DNA from 2 places in the Curtobacterium sp. BH-2-1-1 genome. Region 2 is predicted to be linked to the other one. Evidence: predicted binding sites of a transcription regulator. Region 2 holds the regulator's gene; the other holds the start of a gene.
The links. Region 2 encodes HspR, which represses chaperone genes until heat shock. Its sites were predicted from a motif close to AAGTTGAGTCNNNNNGACTCAACTT; they were not measured.
Positions count from the first base shown of each region.

Region 1: BJK06_RS07720 (Hsp20/alpha crystallin family protein) is a predicted target of HspR. The motif match lies at 3,614-3,638, and genes of this name have one in related genera.

Region 1 covers NZ_CP017580.1:1,630,477-1,641,995, forward strand. Annotated here, with positions in the region: gene BJK06_RS07685 (TetR/AcrR family transcriptional regulator) at 1-123, shown strand, start outside; gene BJK06_RS07690 (hypothetical protein) at 191-664, shown strand; gene BJK06_RS07695 (YciI-like protein) at 694-1,005, opposite strand; gene BJK06_RS07700 (TetR/AcrR family transcriptional regulator) at 1,081-1,689, opposite strand; gene BJK06_RS07705 (MarR family winged helix-turn-helix transcriptional regulator) at 1,758-2,315, opposite strand; gene BJK06_RS07710 (hypothetical protein) at 2,362-2,544, opposite strand; gene BJK06_RS07715 (NYN domain-containing protein) at 2,753-3,487, opposite strand; gene BJK06_RS07720 (Hsp20/alpha crystallin family protein) at 3,662-4,093, shown strand; gene BJK06_RS07725 (hypothetical protein) at 4,105-4,425, shown strand; gene BJK06_RS07730 (SDR family NAD(P)-dependent oxidoreductase) at 4,499-5,185, shown strand; gene BJK06_RS07735 (sensor histidine kinase) at 5,506-6,777, shown strand; gene BJK06_RS07740 (response regulator transcription factor) at 6,774-7,445, shown strand; gene BJK06_RS07745 (TetR/AcrR family transcriptional regulator) at 7,461-8,192, opposite strand; gene BJK06_RS07750 (NAD(P)H-binding protein) at 8,272-9,114, shown strand; gene BJK06_RS07755 (triose-phosphate isomerase family protein) at 9,107-9,877, opposite strand; gene BJK06_RS07760 (dihydroxyacetone kinase family protein) at 9,874-11,519, opposite strand, start outside.
Region 2 covers NZ_CP017580.1:1,245,153-1,256,671, forward strand. Annotated here, with positions in the region: gene dnaK (molecular chaperone DnaK) at 1-1,165, shown strand, start outside; gene BJK06_RS05760 (nucleotide exchange factor GrpE) at 1,168-1,827, shown strand; gene BJK06_RS05765 (DnaJ C-terminal domain-containing protein) at 1,851-2,855, shown strand; gene BJK06_RS05770 (heat shock protein transcriptional repressor HspR) at 2,982-3,392, shown strand; gene BJK06_RS05775 (class I SAM-dependent methyltransferase) at 3,428-4,570, shown strand; gene BJK06_RS05780 (acyltransferase family protein) at 4,577-6,580, opposite strand; gene BJK06_RS05785 (polysaccharide biosynthesis tyrosine autokinase) at 6,671-8,167, shown strand; gene BJK06_RS05790 (hypothetical protein) at 8,235-9,413, opposite strand; gene BJK06_RS05795 (oligosaccharide flippase family protein) at 9,703-11,013, opposite strand; gene BJK06_RS18490 (hypothetical protein) at 11,010-11,519, opposite strand, start outside.

The DNA of each region.
Region 1 (11,519 bases), 390 kb from region 2:
CGATCCGCGGTCGACCTCGTCGGACTCGTCGATGCACTGCTCCTCTACCGCGTCGCGGGGGTCGCGCCCGTGGACGACCGAGCGGTGCTCGGCGCGTACGTCGCAGGGCTCCCGCGCAACTGAACGCCCCCTCACCGACTCGCAGCTGCACCGGGCGATCGGCGGGTCCACCCCCTGCCAGGATGAGCGCGTGGGGAGACGTCGGCTCGTGCTCGGAGGGGTGGTCGCCGCCGTGCTCGTGGCGGCCGGCACTGTGACCGTGGTGTCGGTGACGCACGCGCAGACCGTGGCGGTGCGGCTCCCGCCCGCGAGCGCGTCCTCCGAACAGGTCCTCCGCGTCTACCTCCGGGCCGCGAAGGCACACGACTGTGCTGTCACCGAGGCCCTCACCGACGACAGCGGCGGTCCGGACGCGGCCTGGTGCGGCGGACGCACCCCGTCCTCGTGGTTCGACGACCACCCCGACCTGCTCGGCTACCGGCACATCGGGGCGGTCTCGCGACTGAGCGCGAAGGAGACGGGCCGATCCGCGGAGGAGTGCATCCCGGTCGACGTCACCGAGACGAACATGACGGGCGCCGAACCGGGCGACCTCCCCGGGTGGCAGTTCTGCTTCCGCCACACGCCGGCCGGCTGGCGGCTGACCGACGAGGGCTACGGCTGACCCGACGACGTCGCCGGTTCCCGAGAGCCTCAGTCGGGGCGGACCGGTCCCGCCGCGAGATCGCCCACCACGGTCGTCCACGGTCGCGCGGTCCACGACGTCACGAGTCCCCCGGTCACGTACGGGTCCGTCGCCGCGAACGCCCGCGCACGCCCGAGCGCGTCGTCGCCGACGAAGACGATCAGCGCGGTGAACGGTCCGGTCCCCTCGCCGACCGCACCGCCGAGGAGCAGCTCGCCGCGCTCCGCCGCAGCCCAGGCCGCCCGGAGGTGCTGCTGGCGGAACGCATCTCGGCGCTCGAGGTAGTCGTCGACGTAGGTGTACTCGAGTACGGCGTGCATGGTCCTGCTCCGATCCGGTCGTCAGCGGGACCCACGGCCCCGCTGACACGAGTGTGGCAGGACCGGCGGGTCCGGTCAGCCCGCCGGCGGCACGATCTGCTCGAGCAACCGCAGCACCCGCTCGCCGTCGACCGCGTCGGGGTCGAGCAGCCACTGCACCTGCAGTCCGTCCGACGCCGCGATGCTCAGGGACGCCAGGTCGACGGGGTCCAGGTCGGCCCGGATCCGGCCGGACGCCTGGTCCGCCTCGATCAACTCCGCCAGGTCCGCCCGCAGCCGGGTGAACCGTTCCCGCATGAAGTCCCGCGTGGCGGGGTGCCCCTCCTGCACGGCATCGGCCGCCAGGGTCGTGTACAGCTGCACCAGCCCCGGGACCGCGCGATTCCGCGAGGCGCTCTCCCGCATGTCCCCGATCGCGGACTTCATCCGGTCCGGTGCCCCCTGCTCGCGGACCTCGTGCTCGCGGTAGACCGCGAGCAGCAGTTCGTCGCGGCTCGGGAAGTAGTGCCGCAGCGCCGCGTGGGTGATCCCGAGGGCGTCCGCGACGGATCGCAGCGAGGACGCGTCGACACCCTGCTCGGCGACCATGCGGATCGTCTCGTCGAGGATCTGCGTCCGTCGTTCGGCACCCTTGCGGTAGCCGCGTCGCGGCAGGGCCGCGTCGTCGTCGGCAGGGTGCGTCATGCGCCCAACTTACCGCTGGAAGGTTTTTTCCGGGAGGCGCGGCTCGGCGCCGCTACGGACCGCCCGGTTCAGGAGTCGTACGGCTCCGCGTCGCCGTCCGGGTCGACCGTGTACTCGTCGACGGGAGCGGGCGCGCCACCGACGAGGGCCTCGGTGATCTGGACGAGGCAGCGTGCGAGGACGTCGTTCTCCTCAGAAGACAGGTGGTCCATCACCTCGACCACGGCTTCGTGGAAGCGCGCGTAGGACGCGTCGATCTTCTTCGCCGCCTGCACCGTGGGCTCGAGCACCTGTGCCCGACGGTCGGTGGGGTGCGGCGCGCGGACGAGGTCGCCCTTCTCGACGAGCCCGTCGACGATCTTCGTCACCGACGCGTTCGACACGTTGAGCATGACGGCGAGGTCCTTCGGACCCATGGCCCGGCCGTCCCGGTGCGCCTGGAGCATGTACCGGACGGCGAGGAACTCGTTCTTGGTGAGACCGCTCTCCGACCGGGCCTGTTCGAGCTGCTGTTCCTCGGCGTGCTGCAGGCGGAGGAGCGCGTCCACGGCGCCCTTCGCGGCACGCGACCGGGGTTCCCGGGCGTAGAGGTGCATGTGCTCACGGCGGACGACGGTCAACGGCATCTGGTCGGGTGTGCTCTCTGCCTGGTGCGGATCGGGGGTGCTGGGCCTAGGCCGCCGGGACCGAGAAGAAGTCGGCGTAGGACGGTTCGGAGCGACCGGACAGGAGCGACGGGTCCTGGATGCGGCGCTCGACGTAGGCGTCGATGATCGCGGGGTCGGTCAGACCGACGCGCGTGTGGGTGCCGCCGAGCCGTGCCTGTCGCGGCATCCCGGTGTACGTGCTGTGCATTGCGATACCGCCCCTCGTCGTCGTTGCTGTCCCCATCGGACGCCCGAAGTCTTTCACAACGTGAACGATCAGCAAAACGAACAATTCGTGTTCTGTACGGTTCACGCACTGAACAGTCAGCCCAGCCGAACTACATCGCTGTCATTCGCGACGCACGGAGGGCATGAAAAAACCCGGCCCCAGAGGGGCCGGGTGGTATGGGATGACACTACCAGGACTCGGGCCGTCGGATGTGGGCGACCTGTTCCGGTAGCTGCGCTCCACGCACGTCAGTGTCGGTCAACTGGTACCACCAGTGTCCGCCGACCCCGTCATCTCGGTCGCCGGCGAGCTTGCCGGCTCGGTACCCCGGCGTCGGGTTCACCAGTCCGAGCGGCACGAGGGTCCGCACGTGCCGGACGGGGAACTCGAGATCGCTGTCGTTGCTGATGACGATCGCGGCGTCGACACGCTTCGTCAACACGTCGATGAGCAGGTGCGCCGCGACGTTGACGTCGGAGCCCTTCTCCTCACGACGGGCGACCGATGCCATGAAGGTCGCGCCGGGGACGTCGGCGCCGTGCGGGTCACGGACCTGGAGCGGCCAGTCGGCGCGCGTCAGCTGCGGGCGTCCCCGCCGATCGGGCGTCGCCAGCGGTGCGGTCGCGACCCGGGTGACGTAGTTGCCCATGGCGAACTCGTCGACCGCGCCGTGCCGTCGAAGCGCTCGGAGGTAGGTGTCCTGGTCGTGTTGCCCCTGCGGGTTCTCCGCACCACTCACCCGGGCGGTGCAGTAGACGACGCGCTCGATGGTGGCCGACCCCCACTGCGCACCCGGTCCGCGCAGCAGGTTCTCGGACAGCGCGCGGAGATCCAGCCACCGCCAGCCCGGAGTGGAACGACCGCAGATGCTCCTCGCGCCGTAGTAGAGGTTGAACCCATCGACGTACACCCCGACTCGCATGGGCAAACGGTACGGGTCCCGCGCCGACGCCCGTGACTCCTGTGTATTTCGCCGGGGATCCCACGCTCCGAGCGGATTCAGAGCGTTCTTTTGGCACTCGCCAGGCTTGAGTGCTAAAACATGTCGCAGTTGAGTCGAGGGGACTCAACACCAGACACGAAGGAGTTGACACCGATGACGATGAACTTCGATCCGTTCCGCGAGCTGGACCGTCTCGCCGGCTCCCTCCTCGGCACCGCGGGCCCCCGCTCGATGCCGATGGACCTCTACCGCACTGGTGACCACTACGTCCTCGACGTCGACCTGCCCGGCATCGACCCGGGTTCCGTCGACATCGACGTGGACGGCTCGGTCCTGACCATCCGCGCCGAGCGCACCCTCGGCGCTCCCGAGGGCTCGCAGTGGCTCACCCGAGAGCGCCAGCCGGGTACTTACGTCCGTCAGCTGACGCTCGGCGACGGCCTCGACGCCGAGCGCATCACGGCCGGCTACGACAACGGCGTCCTGAGCGTCACGATCCCCGTGAAGGAGTCGGCGAAGCCCCGCAAGATCGCCGTCACCACGGGCAGTGGCCGCGAGCAGCTCGCCGTCGGCAGCGGGGAGTAGGAGCGGCAGCCGTGTTCGACCTCGTCAACGCCCTGGCCGCGATCGCCGCCGTGACGGTCGCGCTCGCGCTGTCCAGTCTCGACCGACGGACCGCGGTCCTGCTCGGGGCGACGGGCGGCCTCGCGGGGAACTTCCTGACGTGGCTGGCCGTCCCGTCGCTCTGGGACCGGTGGGCCGTGGTGCCGTGGGTCGCCGCCGTCGCCGGCACCGTCCTGCTCATCGCGGGGTGGAGCGCCGTCCGGGCGTACTCGGGCCTGTTCGAGCCGCCGCGTACGGACGAGACCGACACCGGTGCGCTCCTGACGGTCGGCGGGAGCGGCCGCAGCAGCTGATCGAACCGACGACGCCTCGGGCTCGGTGCACGACGTGTGCCGAGCCCGAGGCGTTCCGGCGTAGCGTGACGGCGTGGACCTCGAACTGCAGAACCGTGTCGCGCTCGTCGTCGGAGGGAAGGGGTACATCGGCGCCGCCGTCGCCGATCGACTCCGGGCCGAGGGGGCGACCGTCGTCGTGGCCTCCCGCAGCGCCGGCGACTCCCCCGACAGCGTCGCGATCGACACCGCCGACCAGGCCTCCGTCGACGCCGGAGTCGCACGGGTGCTCGAGCAGCACGGCCGCATCGACGCGCTCGTCGTCACCGCGGCCCCGAGTGCCGGCACCCTCGACCCGGCGAAGAAGTCCGACCCCGAGCAGGTCGTCACCGCGATCGACGGCAAGGCACTCGGGTTCCTCCGCATCGCCAACGCGGTGCTGCCCGCCCAGCGCGAGGCCGGGTTCGGACGCGTCGTCGTGATCAGCGGACAGAACGCCTACCTGTCGGGCAACATCACCGCATCGCTCCGCAACGCCGCGGTGAGCGTCATCGCGAAGAACCTCGCCGACGAGGCCGCCGGCTCCGGTGTCACGGTGAACGTCGTCAACCCGGGGCTGGTGACGGACACCCCCAGCACCGAGGTCCGCCCCGGTGGCCCCGGCGACTCCAGCCCGCAGCAGATCGCCGACCTCGTCGCGTTCCTCGCGTCGCCACTGTCGGTGATGTCCGGTGAGTCGATCTCGATCGCCCACCGCGTGCTCGGCCAGATCACCATCTGACCGACGGGCGGGTCCGGCAGATCCGTGCGATTCGCGGGCCGGGAGGCGCGGTGCGGGCCCGACCCGCGCCTCCTGGCCGCCACCCGGTCGCGTCGCGACGGACCAGACGCCTTCATCCGTGCGGATGAACGCGTTCACCCGTGCGCCCGATGCCCGGCGTGCCCCACTCGGCGAGGCTCGGAGCATGGAGTCCTCGACGAAGCACACGATCGCCACCCTGCTGGTCTGCGCCGCGATCGTCACGGTCACGGCCACCGCCCTCATCGCGATGTCGCCGGTCCCGTGACCGGCGGACGACGCCCCCGTGCGATGATCGTGCCGTGACGGAACGGCGCACGTTCATCCGGCCGCTCGCCACCCGCTCGATCATCATCGACGTGGCCTGGGCGGTCTTCGCGGCGTTCGTCTTCCTGCTCCCGATCGACCTCGAGCTCGAGCACGCGAGCTTCTTCGCGGTCCTCGCCGCGGCCGGGGCGATCGCGCTCCGACGGGTCTCACCGTCCGCGGCGATGCTCATGGTCGTCGTCCTCGGCATCGTCCAGGTCGGCGGCGGTGAACGGCCGTCGCTCGTCGACATCGCCATCTTCGTGGTCATCGGCACGGCGGCGGTCGTCGGCACGCGCGGTGAGGTCATCGTGTCCGGCCTGCTGGCGTTCGTTGCCGGCATCAGCGCGACGCTCTACCTCGCACTCACCGGCTTCCGGTTCCTCGTCCTCATCAACGGCCCGCGCGACCAGGCGTTCCTGGCGATGGCCGCGCCGGTGACAGCGCTCCTCGGGGTCTGGGCGGGCGGGGTCGCCGTCCGGGCCTTCCGTTCGCGGGACCGCGAGTCCGAACGCCGGGCGGACGCCGAGGCCGCGGCGTCCCGAGCCGAGGCCGTCGCCACCGAGGCCGAGGCCACCGCCACCCGGGCCATCGACGTCGCCGAGTCCGAGCGGATCCGTGCGGACATCGCCCGCGACGTGCACGACGTGGTCGGCCACTCCCTCGCCGTGATCATCGCGCAGGCCGACTCGGTGCCGTTCCTCGCCGACGAGGCCCGCATTCGCGAGGTGAGCGCCACGATCGCCAGCACCGCCCGGAGCTCCCTCGTCGAGGTCCGGCAGGTGCTCGGGCACATCGACGGCTCCGGCGCCTCGACCGACCCGGGGTCGCTCGAGGAGATCGTGCAGGGCATCCGCGAGGCCGGGGTCGACGTCGACCAGGCCGTCCGCGGGGTCCCGGTGGTGCTCGGACCGGAGAGCGGGACCGCCGCCCGCCGGGTGCTGCAGGAGATGCTCACGAACGCGCTCCGACACGGCGCCCCCGGGATGCCGGTGACGGTGCGGGAGACGTGGCGGTCGGCCGACCTGGTGCTCGAGGTCGAGAACCTCGTCCCGACCGCCGGGATGGCCACCCCCGGCGCCGGCACGGTCGGGACCGGCCCGGTCGCCGTCCCGCCGGTGAGCACCCGCGGGTCCGGCCGTGGCCTCGCCGGCATGCAGTCCCGGCTCACCGCACTCGGCGGGTCCTTCGACGCCGCCGTCCTCGACGACGTGTTCGCCGCACGTGCCCGCATCCCGTTCGACGTCCTTGGGGGGACCAACCGATGACCGATCCGATCCGGATCCTGCTGACCGACGACCAGGCACTGTTCCGAGCCGGCCTCCGCGTCGTGCTCGACGCCCAGGACGACATGGTCGTCGTCGGCGAGGCGTCCGACGGTGCCGAGGCCCTGGCGCGCATCCCCGAGCTGCGACCGGACGTGATGCTCCTCGACATGCGGATGTCGGGCATGGACGGGGTCGAGACCGTCCGGCAGCTGTTCTCCGGCGCGGTCGAGGGGCCGCTCCCCCGCGTGGTCGTGCTGACGACGTTCGGCCTCGACCCCGCTGCCGCCACCGCGATCCGCCTCGGCGCGAGCGGCTTCCTGCTGAAGGACACCACGCCGCCGTTCCTGTTCGCGGCCGTCCGGGCGGTGCACGAGGGGAGCTCGGTGATCGCGCCGAACGACCTCTCCCAGCTGTTCGGCGCCGACGTCGAGCGCGCGCCGGCGCCGCAGCCCGAGGCGTTCCAGTCGCTCACGGACCGGGAGCGCATCGTGTTCGGCTGGGCCTCGCGCGGGTTGTCGAACGCGGAGATCGCGGCGAAGGAGTTCGTCACGGAGTCCACGGTGAAGACGCAGATCTCGAGCATCCTCGGGAAGCTCGCGCTGCGGGACCGGGTGCAGCTCGTGGTCTACGCGCACGACCACGGGCTGGCGGGCGCTCGCGACGCCTGACGCGCCGGCGTCGACCTAGCGCTGGCCGGCCACCCGGTCGAGCCACTCGGCGAGCACTGCGCGCTCGGCGACCGACAGCACGTCGAGGTCCGACGCGACCGCCCGCAGCGTGATCGCGGCAGTCGTCACGGCGTCCGCAGTCGGCGAACCCGACGGCTCCGGCGGGCCCGCCACGAGGATCCTCCCCGACACCGCCGCGAACGCCTCGTCCGCCAGGCTCGGATCGCGTTCGTCCGCCGGTGTCGACAGGATCGCCAGCACCGCCCCCGTCCCGGCCGCGTGCACGAGGTCCACCGCCAGGCGTTCCGGGACGGCGAGCCGTCCGGCTTCGGCGACGCGCCGGATGCGCTCGGCGAGCAGTGCGGTCCCGGCGCGTGCCGCCGCCGAGCGACGTCCTCGCTCGGGGTCGCTGAGCAGCACGAAGAGGTCGGGGTTCGCGAGACCGAAGCCGATCGTCATCGACCACCCGTGCCGGAGGTCATCGACGGGATCGGTGCGCTCGTCCCGTGCAGCCCGGACCGCCTCGGCCTTGACCGCGGCGAAGGTGGACATCGCTTGTTCCGCGACAGCCTCGAGCAGGCCGTCCTTGTCGCCGAACAGTCGGTAGATCGTCGGTGCCTGCACCCCGGCACCCTCGGCGACGGCGCGCGTGGTCACCGCCGCGGCCCCCCGCTCACGGAGCATCGCACCGGCGACCTCGACGATCCGTGCCCGGGTCTCGTCTCGTTGCGTTGCCTGCTCGATCACGTATCAACGATAACAAAGCAGCGATAGCAGTGTGTTACCTTCGATCACACCAATCGGTTACCAACGGTACGGAGCAACCATGATCGTCATCACCGGCGCCACCGGCGCACTCAACGGCGCCACCGCGGACCACCTCCTCGAGCACCTCGACCCGTCGGGGCTCGCCGTCGTGACCCGCGACCCGAGCCGGGCGCAGCGCTTCACCGATCGCGGGGTCGAGGTCCGCCGGGGCGACTACGCCGAGCCCGACTCGCTCCCCGCGGCCTTCTCGGGTGCGGACCGGCTGCTGCTCGTCTCCTCGAACGACCCAGGCGCCGACGCCGTCGCGCTGCACCGCGCGGCCATCGACGCCGCCGTGCACGCCGGGGTGGGACGGATCCTGTACACGAGCCACCAGGGCGCAGCCCACGGCTCGCCGTTCGCACCGGCCGACGGCCACGCCGCGACCGAGGACCTGCTCCGCGCCTCCGGGTTGCCGTGGACGAGCCTGCGCAACGGCTTCTACGCGCACAGCACGGCCTGGTTGATGGGACCGTGGCAGTCGACGGGCGCGGTCTCGGTCCCCGTCGACGGTCCGGTGTCGTGGACCGCTCGCCAGGACGCCGCCGAAGCAGCCGCCCGCATCCTGCTCGCCGACGAGCCGTACGACGGCCCCGTCACGCTCACCGCGCCGACGGCACCGACGTTCGGCGAGCTCGCGGAGTTCGCGTCCGAGCGCTCCGGCCGCACGATCGGGTTCGAGGTGCTGGGCGAGGACGAGTGGCTGGCCCGGTCGACCGCCGCCGGCCAGGACCCGCACATGGCCGGCTTCCTGCTCGGCATGTACCGGGCAGCGGGACAGGGCCGCTTCGCCGGGACCGACCCGCTGCTCGGCCAGCTGCTCGGGCGTGCACCGCGACCCGTCCAGGACCAGATCAGCTGACGTCGAGCGCCGCCACCTCGTCGAGGATCGTGGCGATCGCCGCCGGGTCGTGCGCGAACCGCCCCAGGAACAGACCGCCGATCCGCCCCTGCCCGCGGGTGAGCAGCCCCGGCCCGGCACTGCCGCCGTAGATCACGACCGACCCGGCGAGTTCCGGCCGCGTGGCCAGGTGCTCCTCGATCCCCGCGAGCACTCCCACGACGTGCTCGTCTGGCGCCGGCGCCGGGGCGCCGATGGCCCACACCGGCTCGTACGCCACGACGAGCGGCCCCGCCAGTCCGTCCGCGACCGCGGTCGAGACGGCCCGGTCGAGCTGCGCGGTCACCTCGGCGACGGTCTCCGCTCGGGAGGCGCGACTCGCCTCCCCGACGCAGACCAGCGGCCGCAGGCGGTTGCGGAAGGCGGCGTGCACCTTCCCCGCGACCTCGTCGTCCGTCTCGTGGAACAGGGAGCGCCGTTCGGCGTGGCCGATCTCGACGAGGTCGACGCCGATCTCGCGCAGCTCTGCACCCGTGACCTCGCCGGTGTACGCCCCCGCGTCGGCCCACGACAGGTCCTGGGCGCCGAGCAGCACGGGAGCACCGGCGTCGGTCAGGATGCGGCGGACGGGGACGAGCGCCGGGAACGTCGGCACCACGAAGAGCGACGCGGCACCGGAGGTCACCGCGGGGTGCCGCCGGGCGACGTCCGCGACCTCGGCCGCCCACGACAGCGTCCGGGCGTGCGAGAAGTACGTCTTGAGCGACACCCCGATGGTGATCACGGCGCGACGGCCTCCACGATCAGCGCGAAGGACACCGCTCCCGGGTCGACCGTCCCGACGGCGTGCTCGGCGTGGGTCCTGGCCCGGCCCTTCCTCGGCAGCAGCTCGGCGGTGCCCTGCGCAGCGTCCTGCGCGACGGACACCGCCGCTCGCCAGGCATCGGGGAGCGCCGCACCGTCGTCGACCCGCGAACGGAGGGCCTCGCGGAACGGGACGAGCGCGTCCACCATCGTCTTGTCCCCGGGCACCGCGCCGAAGGCGAGGACCGCCTCGGTCGCCGCACCGACGGCCTCGACGACGTCCGCACCCGTCGGACGCGAGTCGTCCCCGAGGACGCGACCCAGTGCCTCCAGGGCCGCGCCCCAGATCGCGCCGGATGTGCCACCGGCCTTGTCGGACCAGGCGTCGCCGGCGATCCGCAGCACGCTGCCCGCGCCGGCTCCACGATCGACGGCGTCGGACGCTGCCTCGGCGGCGGCGTGCGATCCCCGCTGCATGCCGATGCCGTGGTCCCCGTCGCCGGCCACCGCGTCGATGCGGCCGAGTTCGTCGGCGTGCTCGTCGATGACCGAGCGGACCGCGGCGAAGCCGGCGGCGACCTCGACGGCGACTGCCCGGGAGTCCTCGCTGGCCGGACCGACCTCGTCGGGTGCCGCGTCGGCCGCCACCACGGACGGTGCGACACGCTCCGCGGAGACGGCACCGCCCTTGCGGTACGCGGGGGTGTCGGCGGGGGCGGCCCAGAGCTCCTCGAGCTCCGTGTCGAGCCAGAACAGGGTCAGCGAGACGCCGGCCATGTCGAAACTCGTGACGAGCTCCCCGACCTCGGGCTCGACGATGACGACGCCCGCGTCCGCGAGCCGGCGCTGCACCGAGCGGTAGACGACGAAGAGCTCCTCGTACTTCACGCTCCCGAGCCCGTTGAGGATCGGGACGACGCGGGAGCCGGCGGCGGCGATCCCGGCCGGCAGTTCGTCGAGCAAGCGGTCGACGAGCAGCGCGGCGAGTCCGTTGGCGGTCGGGACGTCGGTCTCGTCGATGCCGCGTTCGCCGTGGATGCCCATGCCGATCGCCATGCGCCCCTCGGGGACGGTGAACAGGGGTTCCTCGGCGCCGGGCAGCGAGCAGCCGGAGAACGCGACGCCGAACGATCGGGTGCGGTCGTTCGCCCGCTCCGCGATCGCCGTGACGGTGTCGAGGTCGTCGCCACGCTCGGCGGCGGCTCCGGCAACCTTGAACACGCAGAGGTCGCCCGCGATCCCGCGGCGTTCGTGCGCGCGGTCGGCGGGCGCGCTCACCACGTCGTCCGTGACCCGCACCGTGCGGACGCTGATCCCGGAGGCCTCGAGCGCGCGTGCGGCCGCGTCGAAGTTGAGGACGTCGCCGGCGTAGTTGCCGTAGCTCAGCAGCACCCCGCCGCCGTGCTCGGAGGCCCTCGCCACCGACGTGACCTGCTGGGCGCTCGGGCTGGCGAACAGGTTCCCCATCGCCGCACCGGCCGCGAGCCCGTGCCCGACGAGCCCGCCGAACGCCGGGTAGTGCCCGGACCCGCCGCCGATCACGAGCGCGACCGTGCCGTCCGGCGACGTGGTCGACCGGGCGACCCCGCCGTGGACCTTCCGGACCCACCGCTCGTTCGCGG
Region 2 (11,519 bases):
CGCCAAGCAGCGCCTCAAGGAAGCCGCCGAGCAGGCGAAGAAGGAACTGTCGTCGCAGATGTCGGCGAGCATCCAGCTCCCGTACCTGACGCTGACGGCCGACGGTCCGCTCAACCTCGACGAGACCATCTCGCGCGCCCAGTTCGAGCAGATGACCTCCGACCTGCTCGACCGCACGAAGAAGCCCTTCAACGACGTCATCAAGGAAGCCGGCGTCTCCGTCAACGACATCGCGCACGTGGTGCTCGTCGGTGGTTCGACCCGCATGCCCGCCGTGGCCGAGGTCGTCAAGTCGCTGACCGGCGGCAAGTCCCCGAACCAGGGCGTCAACCCGGACGAGGTCGTGGCCGTCGGCGCCGCGCTGCAGGCCGGTGTCCTGAAGGGCGAGCGCAAGGACGTCCTCCTCATCGACGTCACGCCGCTGTCGCTCGGCATCGAGACCAAGGGCGGCCTGATGACGAAGCTCATCGACCGCAACACCGCGATCCCGACCAAGCGCAGCGAGACCTTCACGACCGCTGACGACAACCAGCCGTCGGTCGCGATCCAGGTCTTCCAGGGCGAGCGCGAGTTCACCCGCGACAACAAGCCGCTCGGCACGTTCGAGCTCACCGGCATCGCGCCGGCTCCCCGTGGCGTCCCGCAGGTCGAGGTCACCTTCGACATCGACGCGAACGGCATCGTGCACGTGTCCGCGAAGGACAAGGGCACCGGCAAGGAGCAGTCGATGGTCATCTCCGGCGGCTCGTCGCTGCCGAAGGAGGACATCGAACGCATGGTCCGCGAAGCCGAGGAGCACGCGGCCGAGGACAAGGCCCGTCGCGAGGCCAACGAGCGTCGCAACCAGGCCGAGCAGCTCGTCTACTCGATCGAGAAGCTCATCAAGGAGAACGACGAGAAGCTCCCCGCGGACGTCAAGTCCGAGGTACAGGCCGACGTCGACGCCCTCAAGTCCGCGCTCGCCGGCGAGGACGACGAGGCCGTGAAGACCGCCTTCGACAAGCTCAACGAGTCGCAGGGCAAGCTCGGCCAGGCCATCTACGCCCAGCAGGACGCAGGCGCCCCGGCCGGTGAGCAGCCCACCGCCGACCAGGCAGCACAGGACGACGAGGACATCGTCGACGCCGAGGTCGTGGACGACGAGGACGACAAGGACAAGAAGTAACGATGACGGATCCCAAGGACAACGTGCCGAACGAGGACGAGCCCCAGGTCGAGGGCGATGCCACGAACGCGGCCGAGCCCGAGGACCTCATCGAGGCGGAGGGGCCCGACGTCGAAGTACCGACCGACGGCCCCGCCGCCGGGGGCCCGGCGGCGGACGCGGCGAACGACCTCTCCCCGGAGGACGAGGCACTCCTCGCCGACGCCGCCCGCGGCATCGCGGAGGACAAGCTCAGCACCGAGGACCGCGACCTGGTCGCCGAGATGCGTGCGGACATGCTCCGTGCGCAGGCCGAGCTGGTGAACTTCCGGAAGCGCGTCGAGCGCGACCGCGAGGCCAACCGCGAGGTCGCCATCGCCGAGGTCGTCCGGGCACTCCTGCCGGCGCTCGACGACCTCACCCGCGCCGAGGCGCACGGTGACCTCGCTGAGGGCCCCATGCAGGTCATCGGCCAGAAGATCCGCGGCGGCTTCGAGAAGTTCAAGCTCGTGCAGATCGGCGAGAAGGGCGAGTCCTTCGACCCGAACATCCACGAGGCGATCGTGCAGCTCCCGACACCGGGCGCCACCGGCCAGACCGTGGCGGACGTCGTCGAGCCGGGCTACAAGCTCGGTGAGCGCGTCCTCCGTGCGGCCAAGGTCGCGGTGGCGGTCCCGGCCTGAGCGCGGGGAGGAGGTAGGGATTCATGGCCAGTCAGGACTGGTTCGACAAGGACTTCTACAAGGTCCTCGGCGTCGACAAGACGGCGAGTGACGCTGAGCTGAAGAAGACCTACCGGAAGCTCGCGCGGCAGTACCACCCGGACTCCAACCCGGGCGACGCCGCCGCCGAGAACCGCTTCAAGGAGATCAGCGAGGCGTACTCGGTGCTCTCCGACAAGGAGCAGCGCCAGGAGTACGACCAGGTCCGCGCCATGGGCTCCGGCGCCCGCTTCACCGCGGGTGGCCCGGGCCAGGGCGGCGGCTTCGAGGACGTCTTCGGCGGCATGTTCGGCCAGGGCGGGGGCGGACAGCGTGTCCGCTTCGGCCAGGGCGGAGCAGGTGGCGCCGGCGGCTTCGAGGACATCCTCGGCGGGATGTTCGGCGGTGGCGGCGGCTTCGGCCAGACCACCGGCGGCTACCGCGGCTTCGGTGGGCCGACGAAGGGCCGCGACGTCACCGCGACGACGACCCTCGACTTCACCACCGCGATCGCCGGCGACACCGTCAAGCTCTCGCAGGGCAACGGCCGTCCGGTGAACGTCCGCATCCCCGCGGGGGTCGCGGACGGGCAGAAGATCCGGCTCCGTGGGCGCGGCGAACCCTCGCCCGACGGCGGGGAGGCCGGTGACCTCGTGGTCACCGTCACCGTCCGCAAGCACCCGGTGTTCGAGCGCGACGGGCAGAACCTGCGGCTGGACGTCCCCGTGACGTTCGTCGAGGCGGCGCTCGGAGCGACGATCGAGGTCCCGACGCTCGGCGGCTCCACCGTCAAGCTGAAGGTCGCACCCGGCACGCCGTCGGGTCGCGTCCTGCGCGTCAAGGGCCGCGGCGTCGCCACCAAGAACGGGACGGGCGACCTGCTCGCGACCGTCCAGGTCGCGGTGCCGTCGCACCTGACGGACAAGCAGCGGGAAGCGGTCGAGGCCCTCGCCGAGGCCCTGCCCGACGAGAACCCCCGTGCGGACCTCCTCACCAAGGCGCGCAGCTAGCCGCGCGCAACACCAGCAGTAGACCCGGCCTGGAGGCGCGGCGCGGCTCCGTCAGGAACGCGCGCCGTGCCTCCAGTCTGGTTTCCGGACCATGCGAACGACGGAAAGGAACACGCCATGACCGACATGGACGAGAACTCGCCCGTCTTCGCGATCGCGATGGCGGCGGAGCTCGCCGAGATGCACCCGCAGACGCTGCGGCAGTACGACCGGCTCGGCCTGGTCGTGCCCGGCCGCACGCGCGGCGGGTCGCGCCGGTACTCGATGCACGACGTCGCGCAGCTGCGCGAGATCGCACGCCTCGGGTCCGAGGGCGTCTCGCTCGAGGGGATCCGCCGCGTCCTCGAACTCGAGAACGAGAACCGCGCGCTCCGTGCGCGCGTCAGCGAGCTGGAGACGGCCCTCGCCGACCAGCTCATCAGCCGGCCGGGCGCCCGCGTGTTCGCGGCGACCACCACCGGCGGAGCAGTGCCGCTCCGTGCCGGCATGCGGCCGCAGCGGAACACGCAGATCGTGCTCTACCGCGGGCCGCGCTGACCCGTCCCCACCGGGACCATCGGTACGCTGGCGCCGTGCCACCGGACTTCGCCGACTTCTTCCGCCGCCGCGACGACGACGCGCCGGACCTCATCGCGATCGACGGCACGGACCGATTCATCCTCGACGAGGCGCCGCACGTGCACGGCGACGCGCTCCGGCAGCCCGGCGAGGTCGCCGTCGTCGACGACCGGTACGGGGTGCTAACCCTCGGGGCGATCACGGTGCACGGTGCGTCGGACGTCCGGGTCGTGCAGGACTCCCTGGTCGGGGTGCGCGCGCTCGAGGCCAACGCCGGCACCTTCGGACGCCGGGGCTTCCACCACCCCGCGTCGCTCGAGCAGGCGTTCCGCGACGTCCGGCTCGTGCTGCTCCGGCTGTCGAAGTCGAACGACCGGCTCGACGAGCTCGCCCGTGCCGTCGCCCGGTTCGCCGCGCCCGACGTCGTGCTGCTGTGCGGCGGGGTGTCGAAGCACATGAACCTCTCGCAGAACGACGTCCTGCGCCGGTACTTCGGCGAGGTGACGGCGTCCCGCGGCCGTGGGAAGTCGCGGCTGCTGATCGCGCAGGACCCGCTCCGCGCCCAGGCGACCCGGGCGGACGCGACGAACCCGTGGCCGCGGTCGGTGCACGTCGACGACCTCGGGATGACGCTCGTCGCGCACGGCGGGGTGTTCGCCGGGACCTCGCTCGACCAGGGCACCCGGGTGCTGCTCGACGCGATGGACGATGCGGTGCCCGGCGCTCGGACCGCCGTCGACCTCGGCTGCGGGAACGGGGTGATCGCCACCGCACTCGCGCGGCGTCGACCGGGCATCCGGGTGATCGCCACGGACGTGTCGCAGATCGCCGTGGCATCGACGATCGCCACGGCCGAGGCCAACGGCGTGGCGGACCGGGTGCTCGTCGTCCGGAGCGACGCCGGCGACGAACTCGACGAGGGCTCCGCGCAGCTCGTGCTCTGCAACCCGCCGTTCCACGCGGACACCACCGTGACCACGGACGCGGCCGAGGCGATGTTCCGGAACGCGGCCACGATCCTCCAGTCCGGCGGGGAACTGTGGTGCGTCTGGAACTCGCACCTGCGGTACCGGCCGGTGCTGGAGCGGTTCGTGGGGGCGACGCGGCAGGTGGTGCGGACGCCGAAGTTCACGGTGACGGCGTCGCGGCGGGCGTGACCGTTCTCACCGTGCGGCGTGGACCACCTCGCCGATCGGTGTCACCATCGCACGCGCCCACTCCCGCGTGAGGTGGCCGTGATCCCGGTACATCAGAGTGTCCCCCGAGATCACACCGCACCGTGACGCTGAGCAGAACCAGTCGTTCAGGTCGGCGTAGGTGTGGCCCGCCGATTCGGCGGTCTCGCGCTCCATCGCAGCCCATGCGTCGTCGAGGCCCTCAGATCGGTCGATCGCGCAGGCGTCGGCGTTCTCGAGGTTCGCCGAGAGACATCGCGGTACGGACTCGGCGAACTCGGGCGTGTCACGGAGGACGCTCACCCGCGAGTCGCGAGGAAGCGCTGCGAGCGTCCGGGCGAGCCCCTCGCGCCACTGCGTGGCCCGGTCCTCGGCGTGCACGAGGTCGAGGTGGGCCGATCCGGTGACGAGGACGACATCGGGCTGCTCCGCACGCAACCGGTCCAGGACCTTGCCCCGCCAGGTGTCGCACTCGACGGAGTGCCGGCCCATCGCTCGCACGGGCACGTCGACCATCGTGCAGGCGTTCTTGGTGAATGCGAGGACACGCATCCCGGCCGTCCTGGCTGCGAGCGCCTCGACGGCGGGCACCCAGTGTGCTGCGTGCGAATCCCCGACGATCGCGACCGTCATCGAGCCGGACGGATCACCCAGCACGCACGTGTTCACCGATGTGTCACGGGCACCCACGTTGTGACACCGGACGCTGCGCGGCGCGGAGGCCGCCCCCGTCGCGGCGTCGAGTCGCGGGCGCACGTTCTCGGGGACGAACGGTGTGAAGAGCGGCTCCGGTACCGGGACGGTCTGCGCGGCGGTCCGCTGGCTCCTGAGGACGGGCTGCGGGATGACCGCGTTCCCGGCGAGGACCACGGCGATCGCGGTCACGGTCGAAGCCACCCCCGCGAGCACGGCCCGTCCGTCCGTACGCCCAGCTGCCCGGAACGGGTGCTCGACGAAGCGCGTCGTGACGTGTGCGAGCACGACTGCGACCGCGAGTGCGGCACAGCGTGCCCAGAGCGGCAGGGGCGTCGCGAGCCCGATCGCGGCCTGCGGGATCACCAGGAGCGGCCAGTGCCAGAGGTAGAGCGAGAAGGAGACACTGCCGACGTACTGCAGCGGGCGCAGGCCGAGGAGGCATCCGGGATCGGCGACGTGTCGCGACGCCCCGGCCCACACGAGCGCAGCCGTGGCGAGGACCGGCAGCAGGACGGCGGCCCCTGGGTAGGACGTGCGCGCATCGAACCCGAGCGCCGCGGTCAGGATCCCCGCGAGCCCGAGCCACCCGACGATCGGTGTCCAGCGTCCTCGGAGAACGGCGCCGCGGTGCACCGCGATGGCGACGACACCACCCAACCCGAGCTCCCACGCGCGAGACGGCAATGAGAAGAACGCCCACGGTTGGGCGTACGAAGTCAGGACGATCCCGAGTGTCAGGGAGACCACGACCGCGACCGTGAGCGTGGTCGTGATGACCGCGAAGCGCTGCCGGACGGGCAACCGACGGGCGAGCCACCAGACGCTGGCGAGCACGATCGGCCAGAGCAAGTAGAACTGCTCTTCGACCCCGAGGGACCAGTAGTGCTGGAACGGCGACGGTGCGCTGCCAGTGAGGTAGTCCGTGCCCTCGGCGGCGAAGTAGAGGTTCGGGATCGAGAGCAGTGCTGCGATCCCGGCCTCGACGAGCTGCTGTCGCACGAGTGGAGGCATCAGGACCGCCGCACCGGCGAGGGTCACGAGTGCGACGAGGAGCGCCGACGGGAGGATCCGGCGGACCCGGCGAGCCCAGAACCCGAGGAGGTCGATGCGTCCGCGAGTGCTCAGCTCACGGATCAGGTGCCCGGTGATGAGGAACCCGGAGATCTCGAAGAAGACGTCCACCCCGACGAAGCCGCCGGTGACACCGAGGTGCGCGTGCTCGAGCAGCACGAGCGACACCGCGATGGCCCGGAGGCCCTGGATGTCCGGGCGGAACGTCGGCGAGGTGCGTGTCATGGCTGCTCCGATCTCGTGGTGCTCGTAATACTACCATGTGATATATTTAATGAGCGGCATCAGGGCCGCACGACATCGACCGGAGGCACCGTGGAGACCACGAACCTGACCAAGGCCTTCCGCAAGGGCTGGCTGCTCATCCTCATCGGCGCACTCCTCGGCGCAGGCGGAGGGTTCGCCGCCGCGGTGCTGGCGACCCCGGAGTACTCGGCGACGACCAAGCTGTTCGTCTCCGTGCGGACCTCTGACGCGGCGTCGGCGACCGACGTCTCGCAGGGCAACTCCGCGGCCCAGCAGAAGGTGCGCTCCTACGCGGACGTCGTCCTGACGGAGAGCATCCTGCAACCCGTCATCGAGGAACTCGCGCTGGACACGACGCCAGCCGGACTCGCTCGACGGGTGCAACCCACCATCAACACCAACACCGTCGTCATCTCGATCGCGGTCACCGACGAGTCGGCGGCCCGGTCAGCTCGGATCGCGAACAGCATCGGCCGCAGCTTCGTCCGTGTGATCGAGCGACTGGAGCAGCCGAGCGCGGACTCCGCGAGCCTCGTGCGCGCGTCGACCGTCCAGAGCGCGGTCGTCCCATCAACACCGTCGTCGCCGAACCGGACGCTGAACATTGTCGTCGGGCTCGCGGTCGGGGCATTCCTGGGGTTCGCTGCAGCGCTGCTCCGAGGCCTCGTCGACACCCGCATCCACGGTCCCCGTGACGTCGCTGCAGCCACCGACGCCCCACTGCTGGCGACCCTCGGCTTCGACCCTGAGGCCAAGCGACAGCCCCTCGTCGTGTCGGCGAGCGGGCGCAGTCCCCTCGCCGAGGCGTACCGCACCCTCAGGACCAACCTGCAGTTCGTCGACCTGGGCGTCGGGAACGGCAGCTTCGTCGTCACGTCGGCGATGCCGAGCGAGGGCAAGACCACGTCCACGGCGAACCTCGCGATCGCCCTCGCCGAGACCGGCGCGCGCGTCGTCCTCATCGACGCCGACCTCCGGCGCCCGCGCGTCGCCGAGGTGATGGGGCTGGAGAACTCCGCCGGCCTCACCGACCTGCTCATCGGCCGCGCCGAACTCGATGACGTCGTGCAGCCGTGGGGACACACCAAGCTCGACGTCCTGCCCGCGGGACTGGTCCCGCCGAACCCGAGCGAGCTGCTCGGATCGACGGCGATGCAGGCGCTGCTCGAACTCCTGACCGACCAGTACGACCACGTCCTCCTCGACGCTCCGCCGATCCTGCCGGTCACGGATGCGGCTGTGCTCGCCGCGATGACCTCCGGAGCGGTCGTCGTGACGTCCGCACGGAGCAGCAGGACACCGCAGCTCCGTGCTGCCGTCGACCGGCTCGAGCGGGTCGGGGCAACGGTGCTCGGCGTCGTGGTCAGCATGGCTGCGTTCCGTGGACGCCAGCGGTACGGCGGTGCGTACGGGAGCGCCTACGGCACCTACTACGGCGGTCAGGAGGCGGTCGACCTCTCGGCAGCCACGCCGAAGCGCGGTCGCCGTCTGCGCGACGAGGACTCCGCGACCTTCCCGGTCGCACCGGCGACGCCTGCGCGTCCACAGCGCGGAACGACTCGCTGAGCGGAAGGGAATGCCCGCCCCGGTCCTCAGGAGAAGGATCGGAGCGGGCGTTCGCTCGTCTCCGGGTTCAGGGGAGGGACGTGAAGGTCGATCGATGCTCCAGACCGGTGGCCGCGCTCCACGCCCGGTGCTCGGGCAGACGTTCCGACCGCTGCCACTGCAACCGGACGGAGTCGGCCAGCGCGATCGTGTTCTCGTCGCTGGTCAGCCCAGCGGGAACGCCGTCGTGCGCGTACAGGTACGCGTGAGCAGCTCCGGAGAAGTCGTTCCCGCGCACCGCGAGTCTCGGCCGCACGCCGTCTGCGTAGAACAGCAGATGGCTGCCCTTGCCTGCCCTGTCGGGCCGCACGGCAGCGCTCCAACTCGAACCGGCGTCGTGCGCTCGGTTGCCCCGCACGCTGCACGTCGAGGACCCGGCACTCTCGGTCCCGCCGGTCGACCAGTACTCGAAGGTCTGCATCGTCCGTTCGACGGAGTTGCCGTTGAACTCGACGTTCGACCACGACACACCCGTCGCGACGCCCGGACCCTGGATCGTCATCGCGGCGTCCCAGCAGTCGACGATCGTGTTGCCGCTGACGAGCACGCCGGACGCGCCGGACCACACCTGGACGCCGTTGCCCATCCGCGACACCCCGTCCGATGCCAGGGCACCGCCGGCCTCGCCGATGATGCAGTCCCGGACGACCGCGCCGTCGGTCCGGCTCGCTGACGTCGTCTGGACCGCGTTCCTCCCCGTTCCGACGACCGCGAGGTCGCGGACGGAGAGCCCCGACCGAACTTCCACGATGGGATCGGCGACGGCGAGCCACACACGACGGCCACCGGCGCTCGGGTTCGTGGCGCAGCGCACGGTGACGACGGATCCCCTCGACGTGAACTGCCAGTCGCGTACGAGCGCGCTGGGATCGGTCTTGCGATCGCCGTGGAGAGTCGAGCCGACCTTGAGGAAACCCACCTCGGTGGTCCACGAACTCACGTAGCCGTGGTGCGTCCGTCCGACGTTCGCCGCACTGATGTCGACCGACCAGAGACCGTCCCCGGCCCTCGTCCAGCACGCGGCGGCCTGCACGTACTTGTACGCCGTGACGACGGGCGGCTCCGGCTCGTCTCCCCACGATTCGAACCTGAGCGCGCCGACCGTACCCGGGCGGATCACTCCGGGGTGCCGCCGACCGCGTCGGAGCCGCACCGTGCTGCCCGGCGCGATGGTCGACGCCGTGAGTGCTGCGTTGACCCGCGCCATCGAGGCCCACGGCCGCGTGGGAACCGTCCCGTCGTCCGCATCGTCGCCGGCCGCCGGGTCGACGAAGTAGGTCGTCGACCCCGCACCGCGCGCTGGCCGAGTCCACAGGCTCAGCCCCACCGCGGCGCTTCCGACTGCGGCCCCGGTCAGGAGGGTCCTCCGACTCAGGGCGGTCGATTGCGGGATCGGGCTCTGTCGGTGTTCCATTGGTGCCTCTCCGCGCCGCTCCGGCAGCGACGCCGAGGGGAAACTAGTCGCTCCGCGTTCTTCGACACGAGGTTCCGGAATGTCACATGGCGTTGCGTCCCGCGAGTCGGCGGATCGCTCGCAGACACAACCGGATGTCGCTGCGTCGGACGCCGTAGAAGGACCTCGGGTCGATCCCGTGACGGTGCCACACCTGCAGCACGTTGAGCGAACTCGAGACGAAGCATCCGACCAGGGTCCCCGTCGCCGCCCCGAGGGCCCCGTGGGACGGCACCAGGGCGACGAGCAGCGCGGTGTTCACGAGCGCGGCGACGACGAGCGACATGCTGCGGCGGCCCGGGGCACCCCTCGCGCTGAGAGTGACCCCAGCGAGGGCGCCCTGTCCGCCGACCGCAGTCGCGAGCAGCAGCACCATGCAGGCCGGCATGGCATCGACGAACTCGGCTCCGAAGACGAGCGGGACCCACCACCAGGCGCTCGCGGCGAGCGCACCGGCCGCCACGACGGTCAGTGCCGAGGACATCCGTGAGGCGGCGAGCATCCGGGCGTCGTCCTGCTCGGCGGCGTCCGCGGCGAAGGAGACGTCGCGGACGGCGTTGCTGATGACGAGCGGCAGATCGGCGACGTTCACCGCCACGACGTACAAGCCGAGTTCCGCGGCGTCGGACAACGGAGCGATCAACGCCTGGTCGAGGCGGGTCAGGAGCACTCCGGCGATGGATCCGAACCAGACCCTGGCTCCGAACGACACCAGTGCACGGCTGCTCGGCGTCTCGGCGTCTTCAGGACGCGTCGCTCCTGTCCCGCGTCGCAGCCCGGTGTACGCGACGGCTCCGAGGATAGGCGAGACGGCGAGCACCCCGACCGCGTGGGCGATGTCGAGTGACCCGACAGCGGCGAACGACGCGAGCGCGATGAGCCGGACCCCGGCGGTGATCGCTCGCTCCACGGTCACCAGCCGCCACCGGTGCATGCCTGCTGCGACGGCCTGGAGCAACGCCACCATCAGCGTCGGCACCAACATGACCGACGCGAGGGTGACGAGTCGGACCAGGGCGTCGTCGCCGGCGGCGGAGAACGGCGCTGCGGCGATCAGGAGCGCGGTGACGACCACGCCTGCTCCACCCAGGACCGCGACGGCACGCCACACGAACCCGCCGCGCGCCCAGGGGTGCCGGGCGATCGTCCGTGTGACGGCAGCCGGGACGCCGAACGTCGCGACGGCCGTGGCGAGGAACAGCGGCGCCGTCACCGCTGCGACCGCTCCTCGTCCGTCGACTCCGAGGGTCTGCGCGAGGATCGGCGCCGTGGCGATCGAGGCGATCGGAGGGAACACGTTGCCGATCAGTGCGGCGACGATGTTGCCGACTCGATTCCGTCCGCCGACGCTCACCGGGGCACCGTCGCGGGGCGCGTGGACCGGACGAGGTCGTCGGGGAAGGGGCCGACGTGCGGGGCCCGTCCGGACGGTGGCGGAACGAGTGCGAGCAGGACGAAGACCAGCACGCCGGTGGGGGCGTTCGCGCTGAGGGAGTTGAAGCCCAGGATCGATGCCAGGACGAGGAGGGAGCCGAGCCGTGCCCCCCGCGCACCAGTGGTGTTCCCCGACGCACCGCGGAGTGCGAGGCTGACCAGGGCCCCGAAGAACAGCAGGGTCGCGAAGAGTCCGAAGTCGATGGAGAACATCAGGAACGGGTTCTCGAAGGTCGTGCCGATGAGCGCGTTGCGGGTGACCTGCTCGCTCGCGCCGAAACCCTTGCCGACGAGCATCGTGTCGGCCCAGCGCTCCACCGCGAGACCGACGGTCTTGAGCCGGGCCGACGACGATCCCCCGTCGTCGGCGAACCGCTCCGTGACGGTCATGCTCGCTTCACTGGCGAGGAACCCGACAGCGCCGAT